Regions from separate parts of the Cellulomonas sp. NPDC055163 genome, predicted to be linked through region 2. Evidence: riboswitches for the same ligand, from Rfam matches in the RefSeq annotation. Region 2 holds a riboswitch; the other holds the start of a gene.
What was found. A riboswitch is a leader RNA that binds a small molecule or an ion and turns the genes downstream of it on or off. The one in region 2 is predicted to bind thiamine pyrophosphate.
Positions count from the first base shown of each region.

Region 1: it holds a riboswitch for thiamine pyrophosphate, as region 2 does, so the genes downstream of both, ACWFNE_RS07050 (YkoF family thiamine/hydroxymethylpyrimidine-binding protein) here and thiM (hydroxyethylthiazole kinase) in region 2, are expected to answer to the same signal.

Region 1 covers NZ_JBSGSU010000003.1:166,366-173,478, reverse strand. Annotated here, with positions in the region: gene ACWFNE_RS07070 (metallophosphoesterase family protein) at 1-362, opposite strand, end outside; gene ACWFNE_RS07065 (LLM class F420-dependent oxidoreductase) at 520-1,293, opposite strand; gene ACWFNE_RS07060 (hypothetical protein) at 1,396-3,201, opposite strand; gene ACWFNE_RS07055 (glutathione S-transferase family protein) at 3,428-4,483, shown strand; TPP riboswitch at 4,516-4,638, shown strand; gene ACWFNE_RS07050 (YkoF family thiamine/hydroxymethylpyrimidine-binding protein) at 4,755-5,492, shown strand; gene ACWFNE_RS07045 (ECF transporter S component) at 5,489-6,172, shown strand; gene ACWFNE_RS07040 (ABC transporter ATP-binding protein) at 6,169-7,113, shown strand, end outside.
Region 2 covers NZ_JBSGSU010000014.1:44,817-51,929, reverse strand. Annotated here, with positions in the region: gene thiD (bifunctional hydroxymethylpyrimidine kinase/phosphomethylpyrimidine kinase) at 1-1,429, opposite strand, end outside; gene thiE (thiamine phosphate synthase) at 1,426-2,112, opposite strand; gene thiM (hydroxyethylthiazole kinase) at 2,109-2,987, opposite strand; TPP riboswitch at 2,980-3,092, opposite strand; gene pheT (phenylalanine--tRNA ligase subunit beta) at 3,274-5,832, opposite strand; gene pheS (phenylalanine--tRNA ligase subunit alpha) at 5,832-6,890, opposite strand.

The DNA of each region.
Region 1 (7,113 bases), on a different contig from region 2:
TGCAGGTCGGAGCTCAGCGCGGTGAGCGTCGTCGCGGGGTCGACCGCCGTGACGCCCGACGGGATCTCCTGCACCGTGACCCGCGCGCCGAGGCCGAGCGGCACCGGGGAGTCGATCTCGAGCGTGCCGAGCGGGCCCAGGTCGAGCGTGACCGTGCCGTCGGTCGTCACGTCGTAGCGGGCCTCGTGCGGCCCGAGGCTGAGGTCGGCGGTCGCCGTCGTGACACCGAGGACGAGGCACCCGAGCACCACGAGCAGCGTCGGCACCCCCAGGCGCAACCAGGCCGGGAGCCGGGGCGCGGTGTCCTCGCGCACCGGCGCGTCGTCCGCGGGCGCGTGGGCCGCGGGGTCCGGCCCGGTCATGCGTCGAGCCTAGGTCGGGCGCCGGGACCGATCGAGCGGGGCGCCGGGTGGACCTGCGGGTGGAACCCGGCGCAAGGCACGGTCGCACCGCGGGAGGAGGAAGAAGAGGCGTGTGCGGGGACCGGCCCGCGGGCGGACCGGTCCCCGGGCGCGCGGCTCAGCGGCGCGAGTCCCGCCACGCGACCCACTCGCGGGTCAGCGACAGGTCGTAGTCCGGTCCTCCGGCGCTGGTCGTGAAGAGCGTCACGCCCGCGGCGACGAGCTCGTCCGCGACCTCGCCGGGCGACGTCTGGACCGCCACGGAGCGCTCGACCTGCGTCGCGTCACGCCCGACGGCCTGGCCGTGCTCGTCGAGGATCGCGCTCTTGCGCCGCAGCGTCTCGACGTCACCGAACGAGTGCCACGCGTCCGCGTGCTGGGCGACGATCCGCAGCGTCTTCTTCTCGCCGCCGCCGCCGATCAGGATCGGGATCTCCCGGGTGGGCGCCGGGTTCGACTTCTGCCACCGCGCCTTGATGCGCGGCAGCGCCTCACCGAGGTCCGCGATCCGCGAGCCCGCGGTGCCGAACTCGTAGCCGAACTCGTCGTAGTCCTTCTCGAACCAGCCCGCGCCGATCCCGAGGATCAGGCGCCCGCCCGAGATGTGGTCGACCGTGCGGGCCATGTCCGCGAGCAGCTCGGGGTTGCGGTACGAGTTGCACGTGACGAGCGCCCCGATCTCGACGCGGCTCGTCTGCTCCGCCCAGGCGCCCAGCATGGTCCAGCACTCGAAGTGCTTGCCGTCGGGTTCGCCGTAGAGCGGGAAGAAGTGGTCCCAGTTGAAGATGATGTCGACGCCGGCGTCCTCCGCGGCGCTCACGGCGTCGCGGATCTGGGCGTAGTCGGCGTGCTGCGGCTGGAGCTGGACCCCGATGCGGATGTCATGCGTCATGCGAGCGACCCTAGGGCCCGCGCAAGCCCGCCACATCTCGCACGGCAGGCACCGGGACTGCGGCCCGTCGACCCGGGCCGGGCGCCCCGACGGCGGCGGCCGCTACTGGTACGTGACGAGGTCCGGCACCGGCTGGACCTGCATGGTCTGCACCGGGTCGAGCATGGGCACGTCCTCGTCGTAGAAGTTCTTCCACCCCCACCGCAGCTGCGGCTGGGCGCCCTCGCGCAAGCGCGCCCAGGTGCCGGCCTTCGCGGGCTGACCGCCCTGACCATCGACGTGCACGAGCAGCGCGAGCTCGTCGTGGCCGAGGTCGAGGCGCTCGCGCTCCGCGACCATGCGCGGCTGGAACTGGTGCAGGACGAGCATCTTCTGCGGCAGGGCCCGCTCGCGCGTGAACGCCGCGAGCCACGCGATCACGGCGTTGACCTCGTCGACGCCGACCGAGCCGATCTGGCGGAGGTGCACCTGGTCGGGCGCGAGGCGCCACTCGGGGTCGAGCGCGAGCCCGACGTGCGGGAGCGCGAGGAGCTCGGCGTACGCCTGGGCCTGCGTGACGAAGTCGGTGCGACCGGGCTGCAGGTCGAGGACCACGAGCATCCCCGCGGCTCCGGCGGCGTCGACGAGGGGGCGCAGGTCCTCGACCGCGCGGCGGCGCGAGTAGCTGCCGTCGGCCTCGGCTCCGCTGGACGCGATCGTCGCGATGATCTCGAGGGTCGGGACGACGGTGTCCGCGGTCAGCGTCCGGTAGGGCGCGGCGTGGGCCTCGGCGCGGGCGAGCGTCGCGGGGACGTCCTGCTCGCCGAGAACGCCGAGCGCACCGCTGCCGGGCGTGCCGTACAGCGCGACGTACCGCTTGCCGGGCTCGCCGGGGAGCGCCGGGAACACGAGCTGGCCGCCGCCCGGCAGCTGGACGCCCGTCGCGGCGGACGCGACGCGGGGCGCGAGCAGCTCGGGGGTCCCGAACGCCGATCCCAGCGCGAGCACGGCCTGGGGGGCCGCGGCGGCGAGCGCCTCGACGGTTGCGGCAGTCGAGCGCGGGTCACCGCCGGGCACCACGGTGACCGGGACGCCCGCGGCGCGCGCGGTCGCGAGCGCGGCGAGGTGCGTGAGCGAGCCGTCGGTCAGCACGAGCGCGCCGGCGGGCGCGGCGGGGCGCTCGACGGGCGGGAGCTCCACCGGCGGTGTCGTCGACGTGCGGGCGGCGGGCGACGCGGTGCTGCTCGACCCGGGCCGCTCGGTCGCCGCGCGGTCCGGGGCCGCCGCGTCCTCGGTCGGGGCCGTCGGCGCGGGCTCCGCGGGCGCAGCCGGGTCCGCGGGCGCAGCCGGGGGCGCGTCGGGCACGAGCACCGCGGTCCCCTCCACGGCGAGCCCCAGCACCGCCGCGGCCTCCTGGCCCGGCAGCACGGGCTGGACCGCGCCGAAGTCCGCAGCGGCGGCGTCCGCGAGCGCGTCCGGCAGCGCGTCGACCCCGTCCCCTCCGGTGGCCGGCGTGACCGTGTCTACCCCGCTGCTCTCCGGGAGCGTCGACGAGCCGAGGGCCAGCGCCACACGCGTGCCCAGCCGGTCGAGCTCCGCCGTCAGGTCGGCGTCCGGCGCACCCGCGCCCGTGAGGAGCACCGGGGCGCCGAGGCGGACCGCGACCGACCCCGCGAGCAGGACCGCGCGCGCGTCGTCCGCGGGCGCCAGGACGACGGTGGGAGCCGCCGCGAACAGCGCACGGCTCGTCGCGAGCGCGACCGCCTCGGGAGCGCCGTCGGGCACGAGCGTCACGGGGGCGCCGGGGGCCTGCGCCTGCGCGGTGAGACGCGCGGCCGACGGGCTCGCGCTCGCCCCGTCGCTCCGGCTGGGCCGCGGCGAGGGGTCCGCGGTGCAGGCGCCGAGCGCGACGACCGCTCCCGCGGCCATGACCGCCAGCGCTGCCCGCCCGGGTCGACGGCGGGGCGGCGCGGACAGGTCGGCAGGTCCTCGGAACGGCACAGCACTCCCGGGTGACGACGTGGTGGACCTCGCCACTCTAGGTCGCCGGGCACACCGGGGCAGGCCGGGCGGTCGGCGTCGGCGGTCCGCCGACCCCCGCCCCGACCGGAGCAGCGGCCGGGCGCCGCCCCCCACGCCGGGAGAGGATGCGGCCATGGTCGACGAGCACAGCACCCACGAGCACAGCACCGCCGGGTCGTACGTCACGCAGGGCAGCGAGTTCACGCGCGACATGCGCTACATCGCCACCCGGATCACCGCGGACGGGCGCGACGGCTACCCGGTCGAGGCCGGCCGGTACCGCCTCGTCGTCGCGCGCGCGTGCCCGTGGGCGAACCGCTCGATCATCGTGCGTCGGCTCCTCGGGCTCGAGGACGCGATCTCGATGGGCGTCTGCGGCCCGACGCACGACGCACGGTCGTGGACGTTCGACCTCGACCCCGGCGGCGTCGACCCGGTGCTCGGCATCGAACGGATCCAGGACGCCTACCTGGCCCGCTACCCCGACTACGACCGCGGCATCACGGTGCCCGCGATCGTCGACGTCCCGACCGGGCAGGTCGTCACGAACGACTTCGCGCAGATGACGCTCGACCTGTCGACCGAGTGGACGGCGTTCCACCGCGACGGCGCGCCCGACCTGTACCCGCACGCGCACCGCGACGAGATCGACGACGTCGTGCTCGGCATCTTCACGGACGTCAACAACGGCGTGTACCGGTGCGGGTTCGCGGGATCCCAGGAGGCCTACGAGCGTGCGTACGACCGCCTGTTCGCACGCCTCGACGTGCTCTCGGAGCGGCTCGCCACGCAGCGCTACCTCGTCGGCGACACGATCACCGAGGCCGACGTGCGCCTGTTCACGACGCTCGCGCGGTTCGACGCCGTCTACCACGGGCACTTCAAGTGCAACCGCTCCAAGCTCACCGAGATGCCGGTCCTGTGGGCGTACGCGCGCGACCTGTTCGGGACGCCGGGGTTCGGCGACACGACCGACTTCCAGCAGATCAAGGAGCATTACCACCGGGTCCACGAGGACGTGAACCCCTCGCGCATCGTCCCGAAGGGCCCGGACCTGCGCGGGTGGCTCGCGCCGCACCACCGCGAGCAGCTCGGCGGGCGCCCGTTCGGCGACGGCACGCCGCCCGGGCCCGTGCGGCCCGGCGAGGAGGTCCCGGCCGCGCACACGGCCGCGGCGATGGCGGGCTGACGCGCACCGACCGTTCTGCTACGTTCGCCCGGAACAAGCCCCCGGGGAGCGCAGGAGCGCTGAGAGTGCGGCCGGACACGCAGGTGTCCCACCCGCAGACCCGTGGAACCTGATCTGGTTCACACCAGCGTAGGGAGCAGGGCAGGTGTCGCCGGGTCCTCCCGTCGCCGCGTCCCGCCGGGCGGCCCCTCGGGCGACCCGTCGGGAGGTGCGCGCGGGCGGAGCCGTCGGTGCGCTCGCCGGGGGTCCGCACCGACGGTGAAGGACCGCCATGAACCCGACGCTCTCCCCTCCCCCGACCGCCCCCGGCGCACCGGCCGTGGCGCCCGTGCCGCACCCGCCCGCGAGCCCCGCGCAGCTCGGTGTCGGCGCGCGCTTCTCGCTGCACCCGATGACGTCGGACTTCGTGGACGTGATCCTCGGCGCGCTCGCCGCCGGCGACGCGAGCCGGCTCGAGGTCACCACCGACGACGTCTCGACGTTCGTGCGCGGCGAGGAGGCGGACGTCCTGACCTACCTGCGCGACGTGATCGCGGCCGCCGCCTCCAGGGGCGTGCACGTCGTCGCGCAGGTCCTGCTCTCGCGCGGATGCCCCGGCGAGGTCGCGTGCGAGCTGCCCGATGACGTCGTGCTCCACCCCGTCGAGCTGCCGGGGCTGGCCCCGACCGGGCTGCGCGCGAGCGCGCACTGGGCGCTCTACCCGCTCGACGACGGCGGTCCCGACCCGCACGGTCGGGAGCGGACGGCGGACCACATGGCCGGGATCTACGCGGCGATCGACCGCGCCCGGGAGCGCGGCACCCTCACCCGGGGCGAGCACTTCGTGACCCGGCTCGACGGCGACCTCGCCGACGTGCTCGCGACGGTGGCCGACGGGTGGCTGCTCGTCGGGCGCGAGGTCCGGCACGTCACGACGCACGCGACGATCTCGCTGCACTCGCCGAGCACGCCGAGCTCGCCGGGCGCGGGCGCGGGCACGACCGGCGCGGCCGACGGGGACGCCCGATGAGCGCCCCGGCCGCCGGTCCCCGGCCCGCGGCGACGGTCCGTCGGCGCGGCCTGACCCTCCACGAGCTCGTGCTCGTCGCGGCGCTCGGCGTCGTGTTCGGCTTCCTGTACTGGGCGCTCGTGCAGGCGTGGGCGTGGCTCCAGCTCGCGATGGGACCGCTCGGCGACCTCGCGCAGCACGTCCTGATCGGCGGCTGGATGGTCGTCGCCCCCCTCGCGCTCTACGTCGTGCGCAAGCCCGGCGTCGGCGTCGTCGCCGAGCTGCTCGCCGCGACGATCGAGGTCGTGTTCCTCGGCTCGCCGATCGGGCCGATGCTGCTGCTCGTCGGGTTCGTGCAGGGCGCGGGTGCCGAGCTCGCGTTCGCGGCGACCCGGTACCGCCGGTACGGGTGGGGTGTCTTCGTCGCGTCGGGCGTGACGGCGGCGCTCGCGAGCCTCGCGCTCGGGACCGTGCGGTTCGGGTGGCTCACGCAGGACTGGTTCGCCTACCGCGTGGGGCTCGAGGTCGTCAGCGGGATCGTGCTCAGCGGGGTCCTGGCGAAGGTCCTCGGGGACGCCCTGCTGCGCACGGGCGTGCTCGACAACCACGCCATCGGCCGCGCGGCCCGTGCTGCCCGCAGCCGGGACGGCGCCGACCCGGCCGCTGCGCCGGCACCCGCCCCGCAGCGGGTCGGCGCGTGATCGAGGTCCGCGGGCTCTCGGTGCGCTTCCCGCGCGCCGAGGGCCCGGTGCTGCGGGGCGTCGACCTCGACGTCGCCGAGGGCGAGCGCGTGCTGCTGCTCGGGCCGTCGGGGTCGGGCAAGAGCACGCTGCTGCGGGTGCTCGCGGGCATCGTGCCGCAGACCGTGGACGCCGACGTGTGGGGCGCGGTGCGCGTCGCGGGGGAACCGGTGGTCGTCGACCCGGTGCCCCCGGGCGGCGCCGAGCCCGGTACGGCTGCCACGGTGACCGACGTCCCCACGCTCGCCCGGCGGGTCGCGACGCTCACCCAGAACCCGGCCGACCAGCTGTGCCTGCCGACGGTCCGTGACGAGGTCGCGTTCGCGCTCGAGAACCGCGCCGTCCCGCCCGAGCTCATCGGCCCGCGCGTGCACGCCGCGCTCGCGGCCGTCGGCGCCGGGCACCTCGCCGGACGGCGCACGGGCGAGCTCTCGGGCGGTGAGGGCCAGCGGGTCGCGCTCGCGGCGGCGCTCGTCGCGGACCCGGACGTGCTGCTGCTCGACGAGCCGACGGCCCTGCTCGACCCCGTCGGCGCGCGCGACGTCGCGGACGCGGTGCGCGCGTCGGGCGCCCGCACCTCGGTGCTCATCGAGCACCGCCTCGACGAGCTCGGGGAGCTCCCCGGCCGGCTCGTGGTGCTCGACGCGCACGGCGGGGTGCGGGCCGACGGGGCGACCGCCGAGGTCGTGCTCGACGAGGCACCGACGCTCGCCGCGGAGGGCGTCTGGCTGCCGCTCGCGGCCGAGCTGCGTGCCGCGGGCGTCGCCTCGCTCGACGCGCTCGCCCCCGGCACCGGGTCCGGCGCGCCCGGTGCCGCGGCCCCCCGGGTCACCGCCGCACCCGTGCTGCGCGCCCACGCGCTCGACGTGCGCCGGGGCTCCCGCCGGGTGCTCGACGGCGTG
Region 2 (7,113 bases):
GCTCGCGGGCCCGGTCCGACGCCCGCGCGAACTCCGGGTCGCCGTACGTCGCGATCCAGTCGGCGTACGGGTGCCCGTCGAGGTCGGCCCGGGCCAGCAGGCGGGCGCCGATGTCGGCGTACAGCCAGTAGCACGGGAGCACCGCGGCGACGAGCTCGGCGTAGGACCCGCTCGCCGCGACCGCCCGCAGGTGGTCCGTGTACGCGGCGGTCACGGGTGACGTCGCCGCACCGCCCTCTGCGACGCCGTACCGCCTGAGCCACCGCCGGTGCAGGTCCGACTCGACCGCGAGGCAGTGGTGCGCGCCGCGCGCGAAGAACTCCTGCGCCGCGCGGTCCGGGGCCAGCTCGCTCGCCCGCGCCAGGACGCGGGAGTACTCGCGCAGGTACAGCGCGTCCTGCGCGAGGTAGAACGCGAACCGGTCCGCCGCGAGCGTCCCGGCGGCGAGCCCGCGGACGAACGCGAGCTCGTCGCACGCCTCCCGCAGGTCCGCGACCCGCTCCCACGCCTCGTCGGTGAAGCGCCGCGCGCTGCCCTGCCGGTGCGCGTGGTCCACCGGACCGTTGCCCGTCCCGACCTGCAGCGCGCCCCCGGCCCGGAGGGCGCCCGTGAGCCACTTCTTCGCGTCGCGCACCGCCGCGACCCAGTCGTCGCGCTGCGGGCGCAGCGTCGCGACCGCGGCGGACAGCGAGCAGCCGGTCCCGTGCGTGTGCAGCGTCGCCACCCGGGGCGCGTCGATCTCGACGATCCCCTCGGGGGTCACGACGGCGTCCGGGCTCCGGCCCGGCTCGCCCGCGAGGTGACCGCCCTTGACCAGCACCGCCACACCGTGCCGGCGCGCGAGCCGGGCGCCCTGGTCGAGCGCCTCGGGCCACGTCGCGGCGACCGGCTCGCCGAGCAGGACCGCGAGCTCGGGCAGGTTGGGCGTCACGAGGTCGGCGTGCCCGAGCAGCGACCGGACGGCGTCCTCGGCCCCGCCGTCCAGCAGGCGGTCGCCGCTCGTCGCGACCATGACCGGGTCCAGCACCACGTACCGCGGCCGGTGCACCCCGAGCCACGCGCCGAGCTCGCGCGCGACGGCCTCGGTTGCGACCATGCCGATCTTCAGCGCGTCGACGGTGACGTCGTCGCTCACCGCGTCGAGCTGCGCGCGCAGGAACGCGGGGTCCGGGACGTGGCTCGCGCGCACGCCCCGGGTGTTCTGCGCGACGAGTGCGGTGACGACCGCCATGCCGTACCCGCCGTGCGCGGCGATCGACTTGAGGTCCGCCTGGATCCCCGCACCACCGGTCGGGTCGGTGCCCGCGACCGACAGGACGCGCGGACGGCTCGGGCCACCCGGCGCACCGAAGAGGACTCGGCGCGGCGCGGCGTCGGGCCCGCCCGGCTCGTCCGCCGGCCGGTGCGCTCCGCCGGGCGACGCGGTCACGAGGCGCTCGCGGCGTGCGAGCGGGCCCGGGCCCAGGCGGCGACGAGATCCGTCGCCGCGGCGTACGGCGCGGGGTGCGCGCACACCGCGGACACCACCGCGAGGCCCACGGCGCCCGCGAGGCGGACCGGCTCGGCGTCCTCGACGGTCAGCCCCCCGATCGCGACGACCGGCAGCGTCGAGCGGCGCGCGACCGCGGCGAGCCCGTCGAGCCCGATGGGGTCCGCGGCGTCCGGCTTGGTCGGCGTCGCCCGGACCGGCCCGGCGCCGAGGTAGTCGACGACGCCCGTCCGGAGCGCCGCGTCGACGTCCTCGTCCCGCGCGGCCGAGACGCCGATCAGCGTCCCCGCACCCAGCAGCCGCCGTGCGTCCACGGCCGGGAGGTCGGACTGCCCGAGGTGCACGCCGTCGACCCGCGCTCCCCGGCGGCGGGCCGCGAGCACGACGTCGACCCGGTCGTCGACCACGAGCGCAGGCGGACCGACGAACCGTGCGAGCCGGGCCGCCGCGGCGACCGCCAGGTCGAGCAGCGCGCGCACGTCCCGGTCCTTCGCGCGGAGCTGGACGACGCCGAGCCCGGCGTGCGCCGCCGCGTCCACGACGTCGAGCGGGTCGTGGCCGGCCCGCTCGCAGACGGCGGCGTCGAGCACGAGGTACGGCCCGGGGGGCAGCGCGGCGCTCATGCGCGGGCCCCCGCAGCCGTCAGCGCGCCGACGCGCAGGCCCGCCGACGCACGCTCGACGAGCGTGTCCGCGGTCAGGGCGTGCACGGCGTCGACGAAGGCCACCGCGAACGACCCGGGCCCGCGCGCCACCAGGGCGGCGTCGGCCGCCGCCTCGTTGAACCAGGCACTCGCCGTCACCGCCGCGACGAGCGGGCTCGCGACGGCGCTCGTCGCGGCGACGAGCCCGCCGAGCGCGCACCCGCCCCCGGTCATCATGGTCAGGAGCGGGTGACCGCCCGTGAGCCGCACGACCGTCACGCCGTCGGTCACGAGGTCCGTCGCCCCCGAGACCGCCACGACCGACCCCGTGCGCCCGGTGACCGCCACGGCGGCGGCGAGCGCGTCGTCGACGTCGTCCCGCGCGTCGACCCCGCGGCCCGCGGACGCCACCCCGGCGAGCGCCCGGATCTCGCTCGCGTTCCCCCGGACCACCGCCGGGGTGTGCACGAGGATCTCGGCGGCGAGCCGCGTGCGCAGCGAGAGCACCCCCACCGCGACCGGGTCGAGGACCCACGGCGTGCGGGCCCCCTCCGCCGCGGCGACCGTCGAGCGGATCGACACCCGGTGGTCCGCTGCCATCGTCCCGAGGTTCACGAGCACCGCGTCCGCGACGTGCGCGAGCTCCTCCGCCTCGCCCGGCGTCGCGACCATCGCCGGGGACGCGCCCGCGGCGAGCAGCACGTTCGCGACCAGGTTGATCGTCACCTCGTTCGTGAGGCACTGGACGAGCGGCGTGCGGTGCCGGACCTGCTTGGCGGCCTCGTGCACCGCGTCGAGGAGCGCGGCACGCTCCGGGGCGGAGCCGGCCGTGTCGTTCTCAGGCGCATGAGTCATCTCATGACATCCCTTCGCTAGTACGAACTAGATCAGGTTCGACGGGTGTGATCTCAGCTCGCCCGCACCGGTCGGACCGGTACGCGAGCACCCCGTGTCATTCGCGGATCACCCTATTCGGACACGCCCCGCGCCGGAAGCGTTCCGCGCGCCGTCACGGGCGCGTCGCCGCGGCGTGTCGGCGCGGCGACGCCGGCGCGGCGTGTCGGCCCACGCGCCACGCCGGGGGACGACGAGGGCGCCCGCCCCCCGGAGGGAACGGGCGCCCTGGTCGACCCTCGACGGGTCAGGCGCGCAGCTGCGCCCCGAACCGCCGGTCCGCCTCGGCGACGACGGCCTCGCGCACCGCGGCCGTCTCGTCCGCGGTCAGGGTGCGGTCGGCCGCGCGCAGGCGCAGCGAGAACGCCAGCGACTTCTTGCCGTCGCCGACCTGCGGCCCGGTGTAGACGTCGAACAGCCGGAGCTCCTCGAGCACGTCGCCCGCGGGGCTCGAGCCCGCACCGGCGCGGACCGCGGCGAGCACGTCGCCCGCCGGGACGTCGACGTCGACCACGAGCGCGACGTCCTCCTTCGCGACCGGGAACGTCGACACCTCGACGACCTGCACGGGCTCGGTCGGCGCGGCCGCCAGCAGCACGTCGAGGTCGACCTCGAACGCCGCCGCCCGCGCCGGGAGACCGAGCGCCGCGACGACCTTCGGGTGCAGCTCGCCCGCGTGACCGGCGAGCGTGCCGTCCGCCGTCTCGAGCCGTGCGCACCGGCCCGGGTGCCACGGCGCGTGGTCCGCGTCCTGGCGCACGACGAGCTCGACCCCGAGGGTGCGCGCGACCAGCACGGCGCCCGCGACCGCGTCGGAGTGGTCGGCACGCCGGCCCGGACCCCACCACCCGGCAGCGTCGCGCTGCCCGGTCAGGACCCCGGCCAGACGCCGCGGCTGCGCCGGGACGGCGGCCCGGAGCGCCGCGAGGTCCGCCTCGGAGGGCCGCACCCCACCCGGCAGGCGCGGCGCCGGCTGCGCACCGGCGGCCGGACGGGTCACGAGCCCGGTCTCGAAGACCGCGAGGTCCGTGGTCCCGCGGCTCACGTTGCGGCGCGCCGTGTCGAGCAGCGTCGCGAGGAGGCTCGTGCGCATCTCGGGCTGCGAGTCGTCGAGCGGGTTGACGAGCCGGATCGCGCGGCGCCGGTCGTCGTCCGCCGGGAGGCCGAGCAGGTCGTGCAGCTCGGGGGCGACGAACGGGTAGCTCAGCGTCTCGACCCAGCCGGAGCCGACGAGCGCGGCCGCGACGGCCCGGCGGGCACGCTGGCCGTCGGTGAGCCCCCGGCCGACGGGCGCGACGGGGAGCACGGACGGGATCTCGGAGTACCCGCGCAGCCGCGCCACCTCCTCGACCAGGTCGACCGGCACGGCGAGGTCGGGGCGCCAGCTCGGCACCCGCACGAGCACGCGGCCCGCCGCCGGCGCGTCGGTGACCTCGCAGCCTATCTCGGTGAGCGACTCGCGGACCTGCTCGGGCGTGTACCCGACGCCGACGAGCCGTGCGGGCAGGTCGAGCGCGAGCTCGACGACGGGCGGCTCGCCCGTCCGGTCCACGTCGGTGAGCTCGGCGTCGGGCGCCCCGCCACCGTGCTCGACGAGCAGCTCGACGACCCGGGAGACCGCCACACGCGCGAGCCGCGGGTCGACGCCCCGCTCGAAACGCTTGGCCGCCTCGCTCGGCAGCTTGTGGCGCCGTGCCGTGCGGGCGACGGTGATCGGGTCGAAGTGCGCGGCCTCGACCAGCAGGTCGGTCGTCGCCGAACCGACCTCGGACTTCGCGCCGCCCATGACCCCGGCCAGGCCGAGGATGCGGCTCGCCCGCGCACCCGCAGGGCTGTCCGTGACGAGGAGGTCCTCGCCGGACAGGGCGCGGTCCTGCCCGTCGAGCGTGCGCAGACGCTCGCCCGCGCGGGCGCGCCGGACGACGACGGGGGCAGCGAGCTGCGCGAGGTCGTACGCGTGCAGCGGCTGGCCGAGGTCCAGCATCACGTAGTTCGTGACGTCGACCGCGAGCGAGATCGGGCGCATCCCGGCCTGGGTCAGCCGGCGCTGCATCCACGCGGGCGACGGGCCCGACGCGGCGACGCCCCGCACGACCTGCGCGACGAACCGGTCCGCACCCGGGACGCCGTCGATCGGCGCGTCGTCGTCGAGCTCGACGGGGAACCCGCCCACCGCGGGCGCGTCCGGCACGGGCAGCCCCGGGTCACGGAACGTCGCACCGGTCGCGTGCGCGTACTCGCGGGCCACGCCGCGCATCGAGAAGCAGTACCCGCGGTCGGGCGTCACGTTGATCTCGAGGACCTCCTCGCCGAGCCCCAGGAGCTCGCGCGCGTCGGTCCCCGGCTCGGCGTCGAGCCCGAGCCGCGAGATCACGATGATGCCGTCGTGGTCCTCGCCGAGACCGAGCTCGCGCGCCGAGCAGATCATGCCGTCGGACACGTGCCCGTAGGTCTTGCGCGCCGCGATCGGGAACGGCCCGGGCAGGACCGCGCCGGGCAGTGCGACGACGACGCGGTCACCCACGTCGAAGTTGTGCGCGCCGCAGACGATGCCGCGCGGTGACCCGTCCTCCTGGTTGTGCGCGCCCACGTCGACGCGGCACCAGTTGATCGTCTTGCCGTTCTTCTGCGGCTCGGGGGTGCGCTCGACGACCTGGCCGACCACGAGCGGGCCCGTGACGGCGGCGGGGTGGATCGCCTCCTCCTCGAGACCGACGCGGACCAGGTCGGCGGCGAGCTGCTCGGCGGTCGTGCCGGCCGGGAGGTCGACGTGCTCGGCGAGCCACGTCAGCGGGATGCGCGGCATCAGGCCACCCCTCCCAGCTGCGCGGAGAAGCGCACGTCGCCCTCGACCATGTCGCGCATGTCGGCGATGCCGTGGCGCAGCATGAGCGCACGCTCGACGCCTACCCCGAACGCGAACCCGGAGTACACGTCGGGGTCGATGCCCGCGGCGCGCAGCACGTTCGGGTTGACCATCCCGCACCCTCCCCACTCGATCCAGCCGGCCCCGCCCTTCTTCTGCGGGAACCACAGGTCCATCTCCGCGCTCGGCTCCGTGAACGGGAAGTACGCGGGCCGCAGCCGGGTGCGGGCCTCGGGGCCGAACACCGCGCGCGCGAAGTGGTCGAGCGTGCCCTTGAGGTGCGCCATCGTCAGGCCCTTGTCCACGGCGAGGCCCTCGACCTGGTGGAACACCGGCGTGTGCGTCGCGTCGAGCTCGTCGGTGCGGAACACCTTGCCGGGGCACGCGATGTAGACCGGCAGCTCGCGCTCGAGCAGCGTGCGCGCCTGCACGGGCGAGGTGTGCGTGCGCAGCACGAGGCCCGACGCCTCCCCCGCCTCGGCGCCCTCGACGAAGAACGTGTCCTGCATCTGGCGCGCGGGGTGGTCGACGCCGAAGTTGAGCGCGTCGAAGTTGAACCACTCGGCCTCGACCTCGGGGCCCTCGGCGATCTCCCAGCCCATCGCGACGAACATGTCGGCGATGCGCTCCTGGAGCGTCTCGAGCGGGTGCCGGGCACCGGCGGGCCGACGCTCGGCCGGGAGCGTCACGTCGACGCGCTCCTCGACCAGCACGCGGGCGTCGCGCTCGGCCTCGAGCTCGGTCTGGCGTGCGGCGAGCGCGGCGCCCAGGCGGCCGCGCGCCGAGCCGAGCAGCTTGCCGGCGACGGCCTTCTCGGCCGGGGCCAGCCGGCCGATCTCGCGGTTCGCGAGCGAGAGCCGGCTGCGGTCGCCGACGTGCTCGAGGCGCGCGGCCTTGAGCTCGTCGAGGTCGGACGCCTTCGCGAGCGCCGCGAGGGCGTCCGAGAGCGCCGCCTCGATGCCGTCGGCGTCGAGCGGGGACAGGGGTGAGGAGGACATGCGGACCTTCCAGGCGGGGAGGGTGCGGCCGGTCCGACGAGGGTCCCGGCCAGCTGGGGAGTCTAGTGGCGCCCGTCCCGGGGACCGGTGGCTCGCTCGGCGAGCGCCTCTGCACGCCCCTGCCGGGACGGCTCGGTCACGTGCACAGCGTCAGCGGCGCGGCCCGGGAACGGGCCCGGGAAATCGGCGACCACGGGTCACCGGTGCGTCACGTCGCGAGGCT